Regions from separate parts of the Paenibacillus tritici genome, predicted to be linked through region 3. Evidence: riboswitches for the same ligand, from Rfam matches in the RefSeq annotation. Region 3 holds a riboswitch; each other region holds the start of a gene.
The links. Region 3 has a riboswitch for cyclic di-AMP ahead of KDC22_RS00495 (C40 family peptidase). Riboswitches for the same ligand answer to the same signal wherever they lie in the genome.

Region 1 (5,837 bases), 3.6 Mb from region 3:
TCGTAGGGTGCATTAATCATTCTGGCAGCAATATCGGCAAACAGGACCAGGATACTTCCAAGGACCGCAGAGCAGGGAATAATCCAGCGGTAGTCCACCCCAACCAGATAACGCGTGATATGCGGAACCATTAATCCGACAAAAGCGATCGGGCCCACGGTGGAGACCGCCGCTCCGGCGAGGATGACCACTAGAATCATCCCTGCGGTCTGTACCAGACGGGTGCGCTGGCCCAAACCGGCGGCAACATCCCGGCCCAGGCTTAATAACGTAATGGAACGTGAAAGGATCAGCGAACCGATCAGGGCTGCCGCGACCCAAGGAAACATAATCCGCAGCTGCTTCCAGCTCGCTCCGCCGATCCCGCCTGCCATCCAGAATGCGATATCCTGAGAGAGGCTATACAGAATGGCGATGCCTTGGCTGACCGCAAGCAGCATAGCACTCACTGCCGCACCTGCGAGGGTCAGCCGGAGCGGAGTTAGTCCGCTATGGGAGAGTGAGCCGATGCCGAATACCAGCAGCGAGGCCACAGCCGCTCCAATGAAGCAATACATCATGATGTACGTGAAGGACAACGAAGGCGCAAAGGCAAAGGCCAGGGCCAGTCCGACACCCGCTCCGGCATTAAGACCGAGCAGCCCGGAATCCGCCAGCGGGTTGCGGGTCATCCCCTGCATAATCGCACCGGCAACAGCAAAGCATGCGCCGACCAGTGCTCCTGCGGCAGCCCGGGGAATTCGCAGCTCCCGGATGACCTGATGCTGCGGCAGATCCGGATTGAACCGGAAGACGGCCTCCCATACGGTAGCCAGCCCGATATCCGCCGCGCCAACCGATACAGATACCATCAGGCCGAAGAGGATCGCAGCTATTCCCAGCACCAGAATAGCAGCTGCGGCAACCGGCCTCGACTGGACAGGTGCATTCCCTTCATCAGAAGGAGCTTGTAGAGTAGAATGTGTAGATGAAGCCATAAGCCGTCTCCTTATCAGGATTATAGAGGATACAAATGATTATCATTCTCATTTTCATTATCGCAAAGATATGAATATTGTTCAACCCGTTAATAGACAAAAAAGCAGGCTTTTATACCCGGGGGATATAAAAGCCTGCACTATTCTCCCGCCGACAAAAAGACTTATTTTACAAAACTGCTCAGGATATCATCAATTGTTTTGGAATTGGCTATAGGACCGCTATACAGCCAGCTGGTATCTGCACTGAATTCGTGAACATTCCCTGCCTTGACGGCCGGAATCCCCTTCCAGACTGCGCCCTCTGTAATCTCAGCTCCGCCTGCCTTGTCACTGTTCACCAGAATGATATGCTCTGCAGTCAGCTCAGACAATTTCTCTAGTGAGATTGGATTCCACGGTGCTCTGGATTCCGCAGGAATCTCGGTCACCAGATTCGGGAGCTTCACTCCAAGATCGCCATACATCACTGCACCGCTGCTGCGGGTCTCGTCAACGATGAAGAAGTTCTTCGACACCAGCCACAAAATGGCTACTGAATCATCGCCGATTGCAGCAGAGACAGCAGCTTTGGCGGAAGCCGCCTTTTGTTCATAGTCTGCAATGGCCTTCTCCGCTTCCGGAGTCTTATTCAGCAGCTCTCCTATCTTGAGCAAGGCTGCGCGCCAGTCACTACTGACTTCATCGCCGAGTACATAGGTTGGCGCAATTTTGTTCAACTGGTCATAGAGCCCGTTCTGAACGGTGCCTTCCGACTGGACGATGTGGAAATCTGGCGCGAAGCCGGTAACCGCTTCGAGTGGCAGGTCGTAGCTGATCGGCGGGACATCATTAAGCTCAGCAGCGAGGTAATCCTGCGTACCGTTCTTAGTAGACCACTGGGCAACCGGAGTCACGCCGAGTGCAACCAGATAATCCTCCAGATAAGAAGCAATTACACGCTGCGGATTGGCGGGAATGGTGACCTTATGTCCCATTGCGTCTGTGACGGTCTTGTCCACAGCAGGTGCGGCTGACTCTGCAGGTGCCGCAGTGGCTTCTACAGTTGCGGAAGGTGCAGTAGTTGCTGCAGCACCGTTGCCGCCTGCATTACTATTGTTATTTCCGCAAGCGGACAGCAGCAATGTTGTGGTCAGAAGTCCGGCTACCGCCAGCTTCACACTTCCTGATCCTTGCAGGTTGAACAAAAACATTGAATACCCCTCCTGATATGTACCTTCATGTTTAGCACTAGTGCCTGTTGCCTTAGCATCTTACATACTGATGATATTGATTCTCATTCTCTATGTCAACTGAAAAGTCACCTTTCTGTTATATTCTCCTGCCGTCCAACCAAAAACGGCTGTTCCCGTAAGCTACGGAAACAGCCGTTATACATGTAGAGAAAAAGTCTATTTGTGCAAATGATACGGAACCGTTGCAATCACAATATCCTTCTGATTCATCAGATAAGAGCGGATGAACAGGCTGGTCTGATTATGCAGCACGGCCTGCCACCAGTGCTTGGTCACGAACTGCGGAATCAGTACGGTGATATGGTCCGTCGAAGCGGTCTTCCACTCTACCGTATCTATGAATTTCACCAGCGGGCGGAGAATGCTGCGGTAACGGGAGCGCAGGACAATCAGGCGCACTCCGGGGTTCCACTCCTCCCACTTCTGCTCCATCTTGTGAATCTCTTCTTCATCGAACCCTACATAGACCGCGACAACATTATTGGTCAGTGACTTCGCATAGCTGATCGAATGCAGCACCGCACGGGTGACACCCGCCACCGGAACTACAACGGTACTGCCTTTGATGCAAGGCTTATCGGTAGCCGGACAAATACGCAGCTGATCGGCAATATTCATATAATGGCGGTGAATCCGGTGGAACACAATGATGACTACCGGCAGGAAGATGAAGGCCATCCACACGCTGGAGAACTTGGTAATAATGAAGATCAGGGTTATGGTCAATGTGGTAAGCATCCCTACCGTATTCACGGCGAATTTGCTCTGCCAGCCTTTTGGTCTGGTTCTGTACCACTGTACCATCATCCCAAGCTGCGACAGTGTGAAGGGAATGAATACCCCTACTGCATATAATGGAATCAAGCCTTCGGTATTTCCGTGAAAAGCTGCTACAAGCACTGCCGACATGACGCCGAGGAATATAATACCGTTGGAGAAGCCCAGCCGGTCGCCGCGTACCATGAAGGCATGGGGCAGATATTTATCTTTGGCGAACATGAACGCCAGCAGCGGAAAGGCCGAATAGGCTGTATTCGCCGCCAGGAACAGGATGACTGCCGTAATCCCCTGGATGAAAAAGTATAATCCGCCACGGCCAAAGGTAGATTCCGTGATCTGAGAGACCACCGTTGCCTTCGCATCCGGCATGATGCCATACCAGTAAGCGAGCAGCGTAATTCCGGTGAACATTACACCGAGAATCAGACCCATCAGCATCAGCGTTTTGGCTGCATTTTTCTCCGCCGGTGCCTGGAAGTTAGGAATGGCATTGGAGACTGCTTCAACCCCGGTAAGGGCAGAACAGCCGGAGCTGAACGCCTTCAGCAGCAGGAACATACTGACGTTCGATACCGCCGACCCAATCTCGGGAACATGGACATGGGCCCCGCCGGTTATATACTTGAAGACACCCGAGATAATCAGCACAAAGATCGAGACTACGAACAGATATACCGGGATCGCTATGAATGAAGCGGATTCGGTAACCCCCCGCAGATTGACAATCGTTAGAAGCAAAATTACAGATACCGCTATAAGAACAGTGTGATTATGAAGACTTGGAAAGGCTGAGGTGATCGCATCCGTCCCCGCCGAGGCGCTTACCGCCACAGTCAGAATGTAATCCACCAGAAGAGAGCCGCCAGCCAGCAGGCCGGTGTGAACCCCGAGATTGGTCTTGGCAACAATATAGGCGCCCCCGCCCTGCGGATAAGCAAATATCGTCTGCCGGTAGGACAAAATCAGAATGGCCAGCAAGCCCAAGACGGCTAATGCAATTGGCAATGAGTACCAGATAGCTGTGAACCCGGCGGCCACAAGTACGATTAGAATTTGTTCTGTTCCGTAGGCTACAGACGAGAGCGCATCAGAAGACAGGACAGCCAGTGCTTTCACCTTGGATAACTTTTCATGATCGAGTTCGTTCGACTTCATCGGACGCCCGATCAATAGTCGTTTTACCTTGCTTACCATTGTAGTAACAGTTCCTCTCTTTGTTAAGTTGAAACGGAAATTCCGTGCGCTGTTTTCATAAGTGGATTTCATAAATGCAGGCACCAAAATAAGCATACGGAAATGATCCGCATGCCTTGATGTGCATGGTCATTATCCCACTAATGCTTACGAGGTTAGCTGGCGGATTCGGGCTGTGGTAGCCCTACGGTTACGAGTCTTCTGACCCGCTTCCGATTCACCCCTTTGGCACTGGGCCAAGTTTGGTTCCCCCGTTTTTCCTACCGGAAAATTCAGCGCATATTCAACTTCTCACAAGGACTAATATTAAGCTACAATACGGCTTCCGTAAAGCGGTGAAACAAATGAAAAAAGAATGAAAAGCATCCAAAACCACCAAATCCATGATCCGGTATGTCTTGATCTTTCATTCTCTTTCATTATCCCTATATCGCTTGATTTTACAGTGTTTTTGAACATTAATTTCCGCTTAATTTAAAGGAATGTTCACCTCTTCAGCCTGCCTGCCGGCTCCTACTCCACAGTGTCCTCTTTGCGTCCTGTCCATAGCAGAATGGCGATGAGTGCGAACGCAATAAGTGCAAGCAAAGGGATCGTTATAAATCCGAAAAGATTCAGATAATCTTTGTTGCACGGCACGCCGATTGTACAGGGGAGCACCTTGCTGAGTGCCGGTATTTTCTGCTCTGCATAATGATAGATAGAGATGCTGCCGCCGATCAGACTCAGGGGAAGAACATAAGGGATAATACGCTTGTCCCCCCGGTAGGTGGCAATTCCCAGCAAGAAGAGCTGCGGGTACATGAAAATCCGCTGGAACCAGCATAACTTACAGGGCTCATACCCCAGAACTTCACTGAGATATAAGCTTCCCGCTACAGCAATAACACAGACAAACCAGGCCAAGTAGAGACAGTTGCGGCGGCAGAAGGCAGAGAAGGCTGTCATTGGGCTGCCGCAGCTTCCGTTGCTGCCTGGATCTGAGCGTCAATCTCCTCCATATTGAAGGGCTCCTTCACCTTGACTCCATTCACGAACACGGTAGGTGTAGTTGTCACTCCAGCGTCGGTTGCGACCTGAATATCACGGTTCAGTTCACTTGTATAGGTACGGTCTTCAATGTCTTTGCGCAGCAGATCGTAGTCCACCGGCAGTTCCAACTGCTTGGCGAGACTTACCAGGTAGTCCGGTGTTGCCCATTCTTTGTCCTCATTCCCCTGGTTGGCATACATCGCATCGAAGTACTTCCAGAAGGCTTCCTGGTTCTGATGATAGACCGAAAGTGCTGCAAGCGAGGCTGTTTTGGAATCCGCAGCAAGGAAGGCTAAGTTCACAAAGTAAAAGGCCGCTTTATCCTGATTCACATACTCCTGCACGATCTGCGGTTTCATGACCCCTGTGAACTGGGCGCAGGCCGGACATTTGAAATCGCCGAATTCCACAATTTTGACCGGAGCATCTTCCTTGCCTAGGCGTATCATCTCGCTGTAATTGAAATTAACCGGTTCAGCCGTGGAGCCCGGGGCTGAGCTGTCCTTAGAGGCAAGCAGGTATAATCCGACAAAAATAATAACGACGATGGCCACTGTACTCACGATCAGAATTCTCGTTTTCTGCTTCTGCTGCTCCAGCTCTGTCTTGCGCTTCTCCT
Region 2 (5,837 bases), 510 kb from region 3:
CACAGGTTACCGTCCAGATCAATGTACACCGGTTCTTCGGCCAGATACAGCTTATGGTTATGGACGATCGTCATAATCTTGGCGGCGGATTCCTCAGGCGTAACAGGCGCTTCGATATCCTTCTCTCCATTCATGTAGGTCTGCAGCCAGCCGGGATGGAAGACCATCACCTGTCCGCCCATCCTGCGCAGATGATTATGCATCAGCGAAGATTGCATATTAAGCGCGGCCTTCGACATGGAGTAGCCATACATATTCATCCGCTTGTTCCGCCCGATGCTGCCGGCTTCCGAGGAGATATTAACCACCAGCCGCTGCCTGCCTTGCAGGAGCAACCCCATCAATGCATTGCTCACCCTTAGCGCACCCAGCGTATTCACGTTATAAATATGCGCCATCGCTTCATCATCCATATCCACGAGCACTGTAGCATCGTCCGACCGGTGGATAATCCCCGCATTATTAATAAGCATATCTATATGCCCTGTGCTTCCGGCAATACTCCGTGCGGCTTCCTTCACGCTCCCTGCATTGCCGATATCGAGAGGAACCAGCCGCAGGCGATCCGGGTATTGCGCTTTCAAAGCCTTCAATTCCTGAGAGTCAGGCACATACTGTCCGGCGAACACCGTGTACTTACTCTCCAAAAGAGAGCGGACAAGGTGAAATCCGAGTCCACGGTCCGCACCGGTCACACAAGCGACCCTTTTCATGAGCTCCCCCCTCGTATCTGCTTCATAACGCACCGAGCATAGTCCTCATCCTTCTCACATTAGCACGGCAATAAGCCGTTAACAACATCCCGCAAGGGAGGGGCAAGCCGGCTTAACTTTCTTTTGCTTTAATTTTGAACTATGTTACAATCAGGAATAATAGTTGTTAACAACACAATTGTTGGCAACAGGTTTCATTAAATCTTACCCCAGGAAGGTGATTCTAAGGTGTCTATTCAACAGATCCGTACCACGGATGAGCTACAGCAATATATCGGGCAGCCTGGCAAAAAACTGCTCTTCAAGCACAGCACAACCTGCCCGATCAGTGCCAAGGCCAATGAGGAATTCCGGGCCTACACACAGAATTCAGATACGCCTGCTGCCATTGTCCATGTGATTGAGGACCGCCCCGTCTCTAACCAGATTGCCGAGGAGCTTGGCATTAAGCATGAATCTCCGCAAATTTTCCTGCTGGAGGACAGCGAAGTCCGCTGGAACACCTCACACTGGAAGATTACCCAAAATGCCATAAAGGAAGCAGTGGAACAATGAGCGCGAACATTATTGTCTATTCCACCACCGGCTGCAGCGAATGCAATCAGGTGAAGCAGCTGCTGGAGAGTAAGGGTATTCCCTTCGAGGTCCGGGATGTCATGACCAGTGCCGTCTATCAGGAAGAAGTCGAGCAGCTGGGCTTCATGGGCATTCCAGTCACCGTATCCGGGGACCGGGCGGTTAAGGGCTTCAATCTCCCTGAGCTTCAGGAGCTTATGGAAGCTGCTGTGCTGTAATTGTCTTTACGTTAGGCCAAAAAGGTGCCTCCCTCTAAGCAGGGCGGCACCTTTTGTCTGTTAACTGGTGGCGCACAAGAGTATCCGCCTACGGGTAAAGCGCTTACGGCACGCTGCTGCCTGCGACAAAAATAAAAAACGGCGATTGAGTGAGATAACCAGTGATTATCGGCTACATATATGGTTTTAGATTCAAAACTGCGTAACCAGGCAGCAATTTATTGTAAATCCGGCGCAAAAGAACTCTTTTCCATTTTTACAAAGACAATCCTAAAAGTGTATGATTCGTGTTGAAAGTTACATTGTGAAATCATACATGCACGCTGAATTTCCGCCAAGCGGAAAACGGGGGAACCATTAGGCCGCAGGCCTTACTTGGGGTGAATCCGAAAGGAGACTACCATTGCGCAGTCTCTGGCAGGCAGGGCGACTCTCACCGTCCGAATCCGACAGCTAACCCCGTAAGCGTAAAGAGAGAAGGAACGTGTACCATGCCAGACCTGTTATCGCCCAAGGCAGCTAATACTGCCGGATTCAAACATTATGTCGAGCAATACAGCGGACCCGTCTATGCTCTCAGCTGCCTGCTGCTGGAGAAGGGTGCCCGCGCGGATCAAGCCGCAGCCGCTACCTTCGCGTCGCTCTATGAGCTATGGCTGAAAGGAAGCCTCCCGCAAGGGAAGGCTGGCTCCCCGGCCGCTTACAAGGAGTGTATCCGCCAATGCTCCACCCTTGCCCAGGAGCGCAGCCACTGCACCTCTGCCCTGCTTAGCTGGGAGGATCAGATTGCCAGTGCCTTATGGTACGGCCTCCAGCTTCCCCTTTCCGACATCAGCCAGATCCTCCAGCATAACGTCCCCGAGCTGAAAGCCCAGCTTAGAGGGATACGCAAACAAATGGCGGCCGCGCATTCAACAATGCCCGCTGTCCACCGCCCTTCGGCGGGATAAGGCGGGAGATGACGGGGGGCGGATGGTGTGAAGTGCCCCTCAAATCAGCTTTTGCCCTTACCGCCCTTGGCGAACCGCCAGAAGGCCATGCAGCAGCCGAGCAGTCCAACGCCCAGCAGAATGGTCTGTAAAGCCCCCAGCCAAGCGGATTTATCCGATGGGATCAGGCTGCTGATAATAATTAACAGAATCGAGACCGCGACCAGCACGGGGGTTCGTCTACTTTTCTTCACAACAAGTCACCACTCCTAACTACTAATAGTACTAAGGTACACTATCTGACGGAGTTTAACCATAATGATTCACTAATTAAATACCAAAGCTTGTTCCAGGGAATAACGTATACCGATCCAAATATTTAGTGGATTTAGGCACTACTTTTACCGATTTAATTTTGTTGTTTTCAAAGATAAAATCCCATTTTTCTACCTTCACCTTATAATCATCCTCTGCAGTCACTCGTTGAACGATTCTGACAGTAAGTCCAATCTCTGATCTTGCAACTACTTTCATATCTACAATGGTTGCCAAATTATAAGTTCCCCCGGGAAAAGATTCTTTGTAGATATCCGTTTTAAAGCTGGGGGCCACTAAAGCATTAGCCTCCGCAACCGACCTCTCGTCATAGGCCATAATCCACTTAAACGCTAAATTTCGCCCAAATACATAGGCCGTAGCACTCGTTTCCATTTTGAAGTTTGGATCTGAATCTACGTATACATTTTTAGCTTTGTTATCCCACTGAATATCGGCACCAAGTCCCTCCGACACTGCACGAATCGGGATGTAAACCGAACCATCAATTATTTTTGGCTGTAGGCTTGATTTGACTTGATTACCATTGACAAAAATTTTAGGCACCGCAGTTGCTGCATAAGCCCCCGCACTGAAAATAGTAGTAAAAAGAGCTGCACTAATTCCAATCTTTGTCCAACGTTTCATTATCAATCGCCTCCAAATAGATTTTATTTAGCATGAAGTTTATAAGAATATTTTTTCTCATTATAAGTAAACTGGATGGAGTCGATTGATGGTTTGTTAAGCGAATAATTTTGGACTTTTTCCTTTTTGTCGGTTGAAATATTATAAACATAAACTTCGTAGCTATCACTACCATCTGCATTTCCTGGAATTACAGAAACAGATACATATAGTCTTTCTTTTTCATCAACTGCATAACTATAAGCTTTGCCTCCCGTTGAATGAAACTCTAGGATTTCTTTATTTGAGGTAGGATTGTCTATTCTCATCACCCATACCTGTTGTCTTAATGGCTGAGCTCCATCAGAAAATACAGATGAAGTATGATAAATAATGTAATCTCCTAATCCAAAAACTTCATCCACTACTAAATTAGCTTCCCCGTCATGCAAAGGTAAAGTAAATAACTTTTTGGCCCTATCTATACGCAGTGTTTTTTCATTAGGAGAACTTAAGTAGAAGGAGAATGGTTCAGGTGATGGTGACCAAACAATACCCTCAGAGGTTTTTATGGCGAAATTATACTTTTCCGTGTTTATATTATTTAAAGAATTTCCTGAAATATTAGTATTATTTTTAGATGGTATTGAATCCTTGCTATTACAGGCTGAAATAAGTAAGGTGCATGCAAGTAAATTTATAAATACATGCAATTTATTTTTTTCCATCTTATAAACTCCTTTGAAACTTATTTTATAGATAACAATATTATACAGAATTAGTGTTTTTATCAATTAATATTTCTTTTAAAGTTTGCAATAAATCATGTGCGTAGGTGGAGGACGGTTTGAAGCAGTTGAATGGATAAAAATAGACTTGACTCTCCTCTTAGGGAAGACAATAAGCTACTTAATGAAGGGAGGAATGAGCAATATTGTACACGGTAAAAGAAGTATCAGCACTGTCCAATGTTACAATCAAAACGCTTCATCATTATCACAAGATCGGTCTTCTCTTGCCTGGCAAGTTAAGTGAAGCTGGATACCGATTGTATGGATCAAAAGAGCTGGAACGTTTGCAAGAGATTCTATTTTACAGAGAATTGGATTTTTCCTTAGATCAAATCAAGGAAATGATGGAACATCATTCAGACCGGCTATCCATTCTTTCGCAGCAGGAGGAGTTGCTTCTCAGCCGCAAAAACAGGTTGGATACCATTGTTCAAACATTACGTAAATCCATTGGATGTATTAAGGAGGGTGAAACTATGGATAACAAGGAAATGTTTAAAGGTTTTGAAACCGAGGAACAGTGGAATACAGCGCTGACCGGGCAAAATCAATATTTGAAGGAATCGTATGGGATGGATTCATTCGAGGTTGTCCCTGAGGATGTTCAGGAAATAAATGAGCAAGCAGTTGAAGCCATGACATTCATGAATGAAATGGCAAGATCATTAAGAGAAGGCATTAAGCATAGTGATGAGAAAATAGTAAATCTGATTCGAAACCATCTTGAGTTTATGAATAATCATGGCCATAAAACATCGGCTAAGGATTTTGCAGCGCAGACTCAATTTTTCCTAAGTGATGACTTTCATCTTAAGATGCTTGAAGGTCAACAAACTGGGTTAGCTTATTATCTTTCTGCAGCGGCAGAGTCGTTTGTAGCAACATTATAAACATAATCCGTCAGAACAAAAATCCCGATGGTTGGCCAGATTGGTCATCATCGGGATTCTTGTATGCTTTTCCTTCGGCCAAGGCCTTCTCCGTCATGGATCCCTCCAAGAGGTGTTCCAGGTAAAATACGAAGCCCGCTCTTTCTGCGCCGCTGCTACTGCGAAGTCGTGATTAGGACAGATGCGGGTAGAGGGCGGAAACGCCGCCTGCAAGTCCGGCTTGGATCATCCGGCTGGTATCGTCGGCAAGAATTTCAAAGCTGCCGGCTGCTATGCCGTCAATAGCTATTTTCGCAATATCCGAAGGGTTCGATTTGGGAGCATCCAGGCCGGCTGTCATGTCTGTCTCCATATAACCCACATGTAAGCCTGCTACTCTAATATGACGGGGATACAGATTCAAACGAAGATCGTTCGTCAGCGCCCATGCTGCAGCCTTCGCAGCTGTGTAGGCACCGGCAGCTCCGCCACTGAACCAGGATAAGGCGGAAAGAATATTCAGAACCGATCCTCCCCCGTTGTTCTCGATGACTGGTGCAAAAGCGCGAACCATGGATAACGTACCGAAGAAATGCGTATTCAATTCCAGCTGGATTTGCTCCACATCCCCTTCCAGCAAAGAAGCGCCTGTAGATGATCCTGCATTGTTGATCAGAATTGTAACATCCTTAGCCAGGCTGGCTGCTGCCGCTACCTCTTGAGGGTTGGTTACATCAAGCTTTACAGGGGTAACCCCTGGAATATTCACGGTCTCCAGATTTCTTGCTCCCGCGTAGAC
Region 3 (5,837 bases):
CACGGACAGGGATGCTGAACTTATGGCAGCCTACAGGGGAATTGCCGTCAGGAAGCCCTCGGATCTGTCCGGCGGACCGGGTAAGCTGTGCCGGGCGCTGAGAATAGACCGGAGCCTTAACCGCACCAGGTTCGATATACGGGGAGGCGCTCTATGGATTGAACAGGGCGAACCCCCTGAATCTATCGACATTGTTCAGGCTCCGCGCATTAACATTCCCTATGCGGAGGAATACGCAGAGCGCCCCTGGCGGTTTTATATTCAGGGGAATCCTTATGTATCGGTCAGCGATCCGCTCGCGCAGCCGTTCCGTCTGCACTGAATCTCGCCCGGCTGTTTCGGGTGCGATAATTTGGGTAAAAAGAAGTGAACCCTAATCAGCCTCTCCCTTGGGAATTCCCACATGGAGGGGCTGTTCTTCGTTATTTTGCTCTATCTGCCCCTCATACGCCAAAAAATGATAATACTTCCTATAAAATGACAATAAACAACCCTATTTGAAGGCGCTTTCCCCGTTCTCTAAACTTACAATAACTGTTATAATCATAGATATTACACAAACTATAAAGAGGTAAATGAGGGACATGGGATGAAGGATACAGGCATGATCCGGAGCTTAGACAGTCTTGGAAGAATTGTGGTTCCCGTAGAAATCCGCATGACACGTAATATTGACATTGGGGACCCGATTGAATTTTTTATTCTGGATGAGAATATTATCGTTCTCAGAAAGTACACCTCCACAGAATGCACCTTTTGCAGAAGTCTTGACCATGTGACCTACTATAAGGATCAGTTTATTTGCAACACCTGTCTGAAGGAGCTGAGTGACCCCGAACGCGGGTCAGAACCCGTCATCGCTCCCCCAAGTCCAGCAGCGGAGAATCCCGAGCCTGCCCGCGGAGGGCGGAGAACCAAGACCGAAGAAATGAGCCTGCGTCTGCAAAAAGCAATGGAGGATCATCCCTATGCCAATCAGAAGGAGCTTGCCGAGGTGCTCGGAATCAGCCAGGCCAGGGTAAGCCAGTTGAAGCGTAAGCTGAACACTTCCGGCAGGGCGGCCCCGCAGTAAAGGTTACGGAGAGGGCGTCTGCACCAGAACCCGAATAAGGCTTGGCCCTCGGTCTCTCGAGGGCCAAGCCTTATTCGTTGTTCATTCTATGCTTAACCACCCTGCGCTTCCCCTATTCCGACAATGCCGCTTTCAGCTCTTCCGGCGAAGCAGCCCACCACTCTTCATTATGGGTCATCAGCAGTGATTTCAGCGCTGCCCGTTCGCTGATTCCCAGTCCCTCCAGCATAAGCTTCCGCTTCAGGGCAGCATCCAGCTTATTGACATGATCGGCGAGAATCTTCCAGCCGCGGCGGGCTTCGGTGTCAATCCACATCTCACAGGCAGTAATTCCTCCGTAGAACTGTCCCTCCGGTGTACGGTCTACAGCCACCCATACGACCCATACCTGTCTGCCGTTCGGGACATCCTCACGGTTCACAGAGAATTTAATCCCTTTCTCCACTTTGCTCTTTGCATGCATAGCGCCGATATCAATAACTGCCTCTCCCTGATCAATAATGACAGGAGATACATTGTTCAGATCAATAGAGCCTGCGCCGAAGCCTTTATGCTTGGCTCTGGCATTCACAATATTCAAGGCAATCTGTTTTTTGCCTTCCGGTTGTACGTTATCCACATGTGCACATCCTTTCCATTCACTAATTATTTAATTTTAGCTAATATTGCGGCGATTGCAAACATATACATCCCGTAGATGCTTGTCACGGGAGGAATCACAGTATGAAGCCACATTCATTAAGGTATACCCTCATCTTCGCAGTCCTGGCTGTTCTCACCTTGCTTGGAGGCGGAATATGGTTTCTTTCAGGGCATAACCCTGCCGCATGGACTGCTTCTGTGCCAAAAGAGGCCAAGTCCCCCGCCGTCATCCCGCAGCAGCCCGTGCAGTCCACTCTTCCGGAGATGTTCTCTCCCCCAGAATCAGAAGCTCTAAGCCAGCGTGTGGTCGAATACCACATGGATGTGCAGCTTCAGGCAGATACGGGGACCTTAACAGCTTCCGAGACGCTGACCTGGACCCACCCGGGCTCAAAACCGGTCCAAGAGCTGTATTTTCACCTGTATCCCAATGCATTCGCTTCCGGCAATACAACCTTCATGAAGGAATCGGGGGGCACACTCCGCGGAGATTCCATGCCTGCTGGCGGGTACGGCAGCATCACCCTAACGGATCTGCGGACCTCCGAAGGCATCTCTCTTATGCAGCGCACCCAGTATGTGCAGCCTGACGACGGCAATATCAACGATAAAACACTGCTCAAGGTTCATCTGCCCCAGCCGGTACACGGCGGTGAGAGTATTACGGTGAGGCTTAAGTTCGAGGTCAAGCTGCCGAAAATATTCGCCCGGATGGGGACCGCCGGTAACTTCGTCATGGCCGGCCAGTGGTTTCCGAAAATAAGCGTCTACGAGCCTGCCGGCAGAAGAGGACTCAAGGAGGAAGGATGGAACCTCCATCAATATCACGGAACCTCCGAATTCTACAGTGATTTCGGTATTTACAATGTAACCATTTCCGTCCCGCCTGAGTACAAGGTGGCCGCAACCGGATTTCCGGTGAGGAATGCCAAGGTAGTGCAGGGCCGTAAGGTCTACCAATTCTATGCAGATGATGTCCATGACTTTGCCTGGGCCGCCTCACCGGATTTCGTGGTTGCCGAGAAGGCCTTCTCCGCACCACAGGTGCCCGGGGTGAGAATTAAGCTCTATCTGGACCCGCTGCATAAGAATCTCCAGGAGCGCTATTTCCAGGCGGCTGAGGCGGCCCTGACCGCTTTCAGCAAGTGGTACGGCCCGTATCCTTACTCCACCTTATCCATTGTAGTTCCGCCTGAGTCCGGCAACGGGGCGGGGGGAATGGAATATCCGACACTGATTACCGCCTTCGGTGCCACCGCGGCAGCGCCGGGCACTTCGCTGGAGCGCACCATTATCCACGAGATCGGCCACCAGTATTTCTATGGCATGGTCGGCAGTAATGAATTTGAAGAAGCCTGGCTCGATGAGAGCTTCACCTCCTACGCAGAAGACCGCCTGATGGAACAGGAATACGGTGTAGCCTCAAGCCTTCCGCTTCAGTCCAGCCTGGTCTCCTCCTCACAGCCGCTTAAGCTGGAGACCTGGAAATACAGCGGCGACGATGCCTATACCCGCAATGTGTATATCCGGGGCAAGCTGGTGCTTAAGGATATCGAGCGCATAGCGGGGGCCAAGAATATGGATACCATTCTCGCTGCCTATGTCCGCAAATACCGCTTCAAGCACCCGTCTACCGCAGATTTCCAGAAGATTGTGGAGAAGGTGACCAAGCAATCCTGGCAGACTTATTTTGACCGGTATGTCTACGGCGGGGGAGCTCCTGATTTCGCAGTAGACGATATTAAGCTCTCCACAAAACGCAGCGGCAGCGACGGTGACGGTGACGGAGTGCAATATAGCGCAGTTGTTGAGGTGAGCAATAAAGGCACCCTCTACCCGGATGTTCCCGTGAAATTCACCTTCTCGGACGGGTACACTGTTCAGCAATATTGGAATGGCGAGGGACAATCAACCTCCTTCGAGTTAGCCTATAAAGCGCCTCTGGTCTCCGCAGAGATCGATCCGGGGCATACCATTCTGCTGGAGAGCAGGCATCTTAATAATTTCAGAATGGCCGAGCTGGAGCCGCGTACTCTCTCCCGCTGGACGCTTAGCGTGACGACACTGCTTGAAACCCTGCTCGGAACTCTAGTCTGGTGAGGTGAAGGAATGGTGAAAAGTTCAATAACCCGCGGTTGGGTCAGCATGAAAGAGCAATTCTATATATTGATTCTGCTATTTATTTACCGGCTGTTCTGGGGCTATTTCCTGTACAAATTCATTAAAAGCGCTGTTGTTCCCCTGCTGCTGCGCTATCCCGATGCGGATGCCGGCGGCAGCGGAATAGGCAGGCTGCTGTATTATATCGAGGGCCAGTCTTCCCTGCGCACCGAACCTGCCGTCCAGCATTGGCTATGGCTGCTTCTGGCACTGACTTTGCTCCGGCTGCTGCTCACCCCCTTCATCCGGGCAGGGCTGCTGCATGAGCTCCATCAGGAGCGCGCAGGAGCGCGTGGACTGTTCTTTTTTCCCGGAATGAAAAAGTACGGGCTGCCCGTGCTGGTATTCAGCCTCGTGGAATGGGCGTTAACCCTCCTGCCGCTCTATTGGCTGCTTCCGCGTATGTACCGACTGCTGCTTGGCGGCATTCTTGAGGTTCCGCTTCTGCTGAAGCTTGTGCCTTATGTGCTGGGCTGGCTCCTGTACCTCTTCCTAATCCGCAAGCTTCTGCTCTATATGCAATTCGGCTATACTGCCGGCACCGGCATGTTCTCGTCTCTGCTGATCTGCCTGAAGGTGCTGCTGCCTTCTATCGGAGTATCCGTCATATTGGGGGCGGGAAGTCTAATTATACTGATCCTCTGCAGTGCTTCTGCGCTGCTGTATCCGGGACTACCGGCCCTGCTGCTGCGTCAGGCAGCTCCGCTGCCCTCCACGCTCTTCAATATGTGGGGAGTTGCTGCCCAGTACCATCTCTGGTCCAGTAAATCATTTCCACAATAATTCACGGCCGAAACGGCATACTAAAAAGAGTCACAGCCCCTCAAGCAGGGAGCAGGACTCTTTTTTGCTTAAGCGAAGACAAAACCATTTGCAAAACTGTAAAACCTCTGATACAATGATGCCTGTACTACTAGTAACAAAGTTGTAATCTTTCAAGCATAATTTACCGTAACCATTGCAAATTAACTAATTGCCGATAAGTCACTGTTCTGGTGCACATAACGCCGAATTCCCAGCACCGGGAAGTGGGGGAACCATATTTTGGGTGAATTGATCTCGCTTTAGAGGGGTCATAGGGGAACCTTCTACCGAATCCTTAAGCTAACCTCGCAGGCCCTGGAAGGAGTACATCTTTTGATTATTCAGAACTTCAAGAAAAAATGCACCGCAGCAGCGCTGGGTCTTGTGATGGTATTCACACTCGGAGCAGGCAGTGCCTTCGCAGATTCCAAAATGGATACTGTGATCTCAAAAACCATTGGAACGTCATATAAAACCGGAGGCACAACCACCAACGGGTTCGACTGTTCCGGATTCACCAAATATGTGTTCAAGAATGTTGGGCTTACTCTGCCCCGCACTTCTAAGGCACAGTACAAAGTAGGAACAGCAGTACCTAAGAGCCAGCTGCGTTCCGGCGATCTCGTGTTCTTCAATACCTTGGGCAACGGAGTATCCCATGTCGGTATTTATGTCGGAAACGGGAAATTTGCACAGTCCTCCAGTTCACGCGGTGTAACCATCAGTTCAATGAGCCAGTCCTACTGGGCCAACCGCTATGTTGGCGCCAAACGAGTAATGAGCACAACAGCCTACCAAGCTGTCGCTTACGATTGAACCCTTGAAGAATACCCCGAACATTTCAACCTCTAACAACCCATTGTAACTTATACAGGCCCGGGATGATTATTGCCGTAATCATTTCCGGGTTCTTCCTTTTTCTTTTCCTTATTCTACCTTTTACACAGATTTTCTGCCCTTGAAACAGCATTTTATTCCAAAAATAAAGAAAAAAACATATAGAAGCTACTCTGCACATAGATATGAGTCTTTCTAACGGCTATAACTCTAAAAACAGCAAAAAAGATGCATTAATATGTTATAAGTGATTGCCAAGTGCCGAAGTCTTTGTTACAATTATCGCAGTGAGTTTTTAGTAACATTTTTGTAATTATTGAAT

Region 1: another riboswitch for cyclic di-AMP. It lies ahead of KDC22_RS18050 (APC family permease); the one in region 3 lies ahead of KDC22_RS00495 (C40 family peptidase).
Region 2: another riboswitch for cyclic di-AMP. It lies ahead of KDC22_RS02750 (hypothetical protein); the one in region 3 lies ahead of KDC22_RS00495 (C40 family peptidase).

What each region holds. Positions count from the first base shown of each region.
Region 1 covers NZ_CP073365.1:4,206,485-4,212,321, forward strand. The annotation lists gene KDC22_RS18040 (FecCD family ABC transporter permease) at 1-977, opposite strand, end outside; gene KDC22_RS18045 (ABC transporter substrate-binding protein) at 1,142-2,170, opposite strand; gene KDC22_RS18050 (APC family permease) at 2,369-4,186, opposite strand; cyclic di-AMP (ydaO/yuaA leader) riboswitch at 4,316-4,474, opposite strand; gene KDC22_RS18055 (disulfide oxidoreductase) at 4,700-5,134, opposite strand; gene KDC22_RS18060 (DsbA family protein) at 5,131-5,837, opposite strand, start outside.
Region 2 covers NZ_CP073365.1:614,483-620,319, reverse strand. The annotation lists gene KDC22_RS02765 (SDR family NAD(P)-dependent oxidoreductase) at 1-713, opposite strand, end outside; gene ytxJ (bacillithiol system redox-active protein YtxJ) at 942-1,268, shown strand; gene KDC22_RS02755 (glutaredoxin family protein) at 1,265-1,507, shown strand; cyclic di-AMP (ydaO/yuaA leader) riboswitch at 1,819-1,989, shown strand; gene KDC22_RS02750 (hypothetical protein) at 1,999-2,457, shown strand; gene KDC22_RS02745 (hypothetical protein) at 2,502-2,690, opposite strand; gene KDC22_RS02740 (stalk domain-containing protein) at 2,767-3,399, opposite strand; gene KDC22_RS02735 (hypothetical protein) at 3,423-4,106, opposite strand; gene KDC22_RS02730 (MerR family transcriptional regulator) at 4,310-5,059, shown strand; gene KDC22_RS02725 (SDR family oxidoreductase) at 5,232-5,837, opposite strand, start outside.
Region 3 covers NZ_CP073365.1:101,489-107,325, reverse strand. The annotation lists gene KDC22_RS00520 (DNA-3-methyladenine glycosylase) at 1-322, shown strand, start outside; gene KDC22_RS00515 (AbrB/MazE/SpoVT family DNA-binding domain-containing protein) at 590-1,072, shown strand; gene KDC22_RS00510 (YwhD family protein) at 1,185-1,691, opposite strand; gene KDC22_RS00505 (M1 family metallopeptidase) at 1,796-3,814, shown strand; gene KDC22_RS00500 (hypothetical protein) at 3,860-4,657, shown strand; cyclic di-AMP (ydaO/yuaA leader) riboswitch at 4,870-5,008, shown strand; gene KDC22_RS00495 (C40 family peptidase) at 5,066-5,494, shown strand.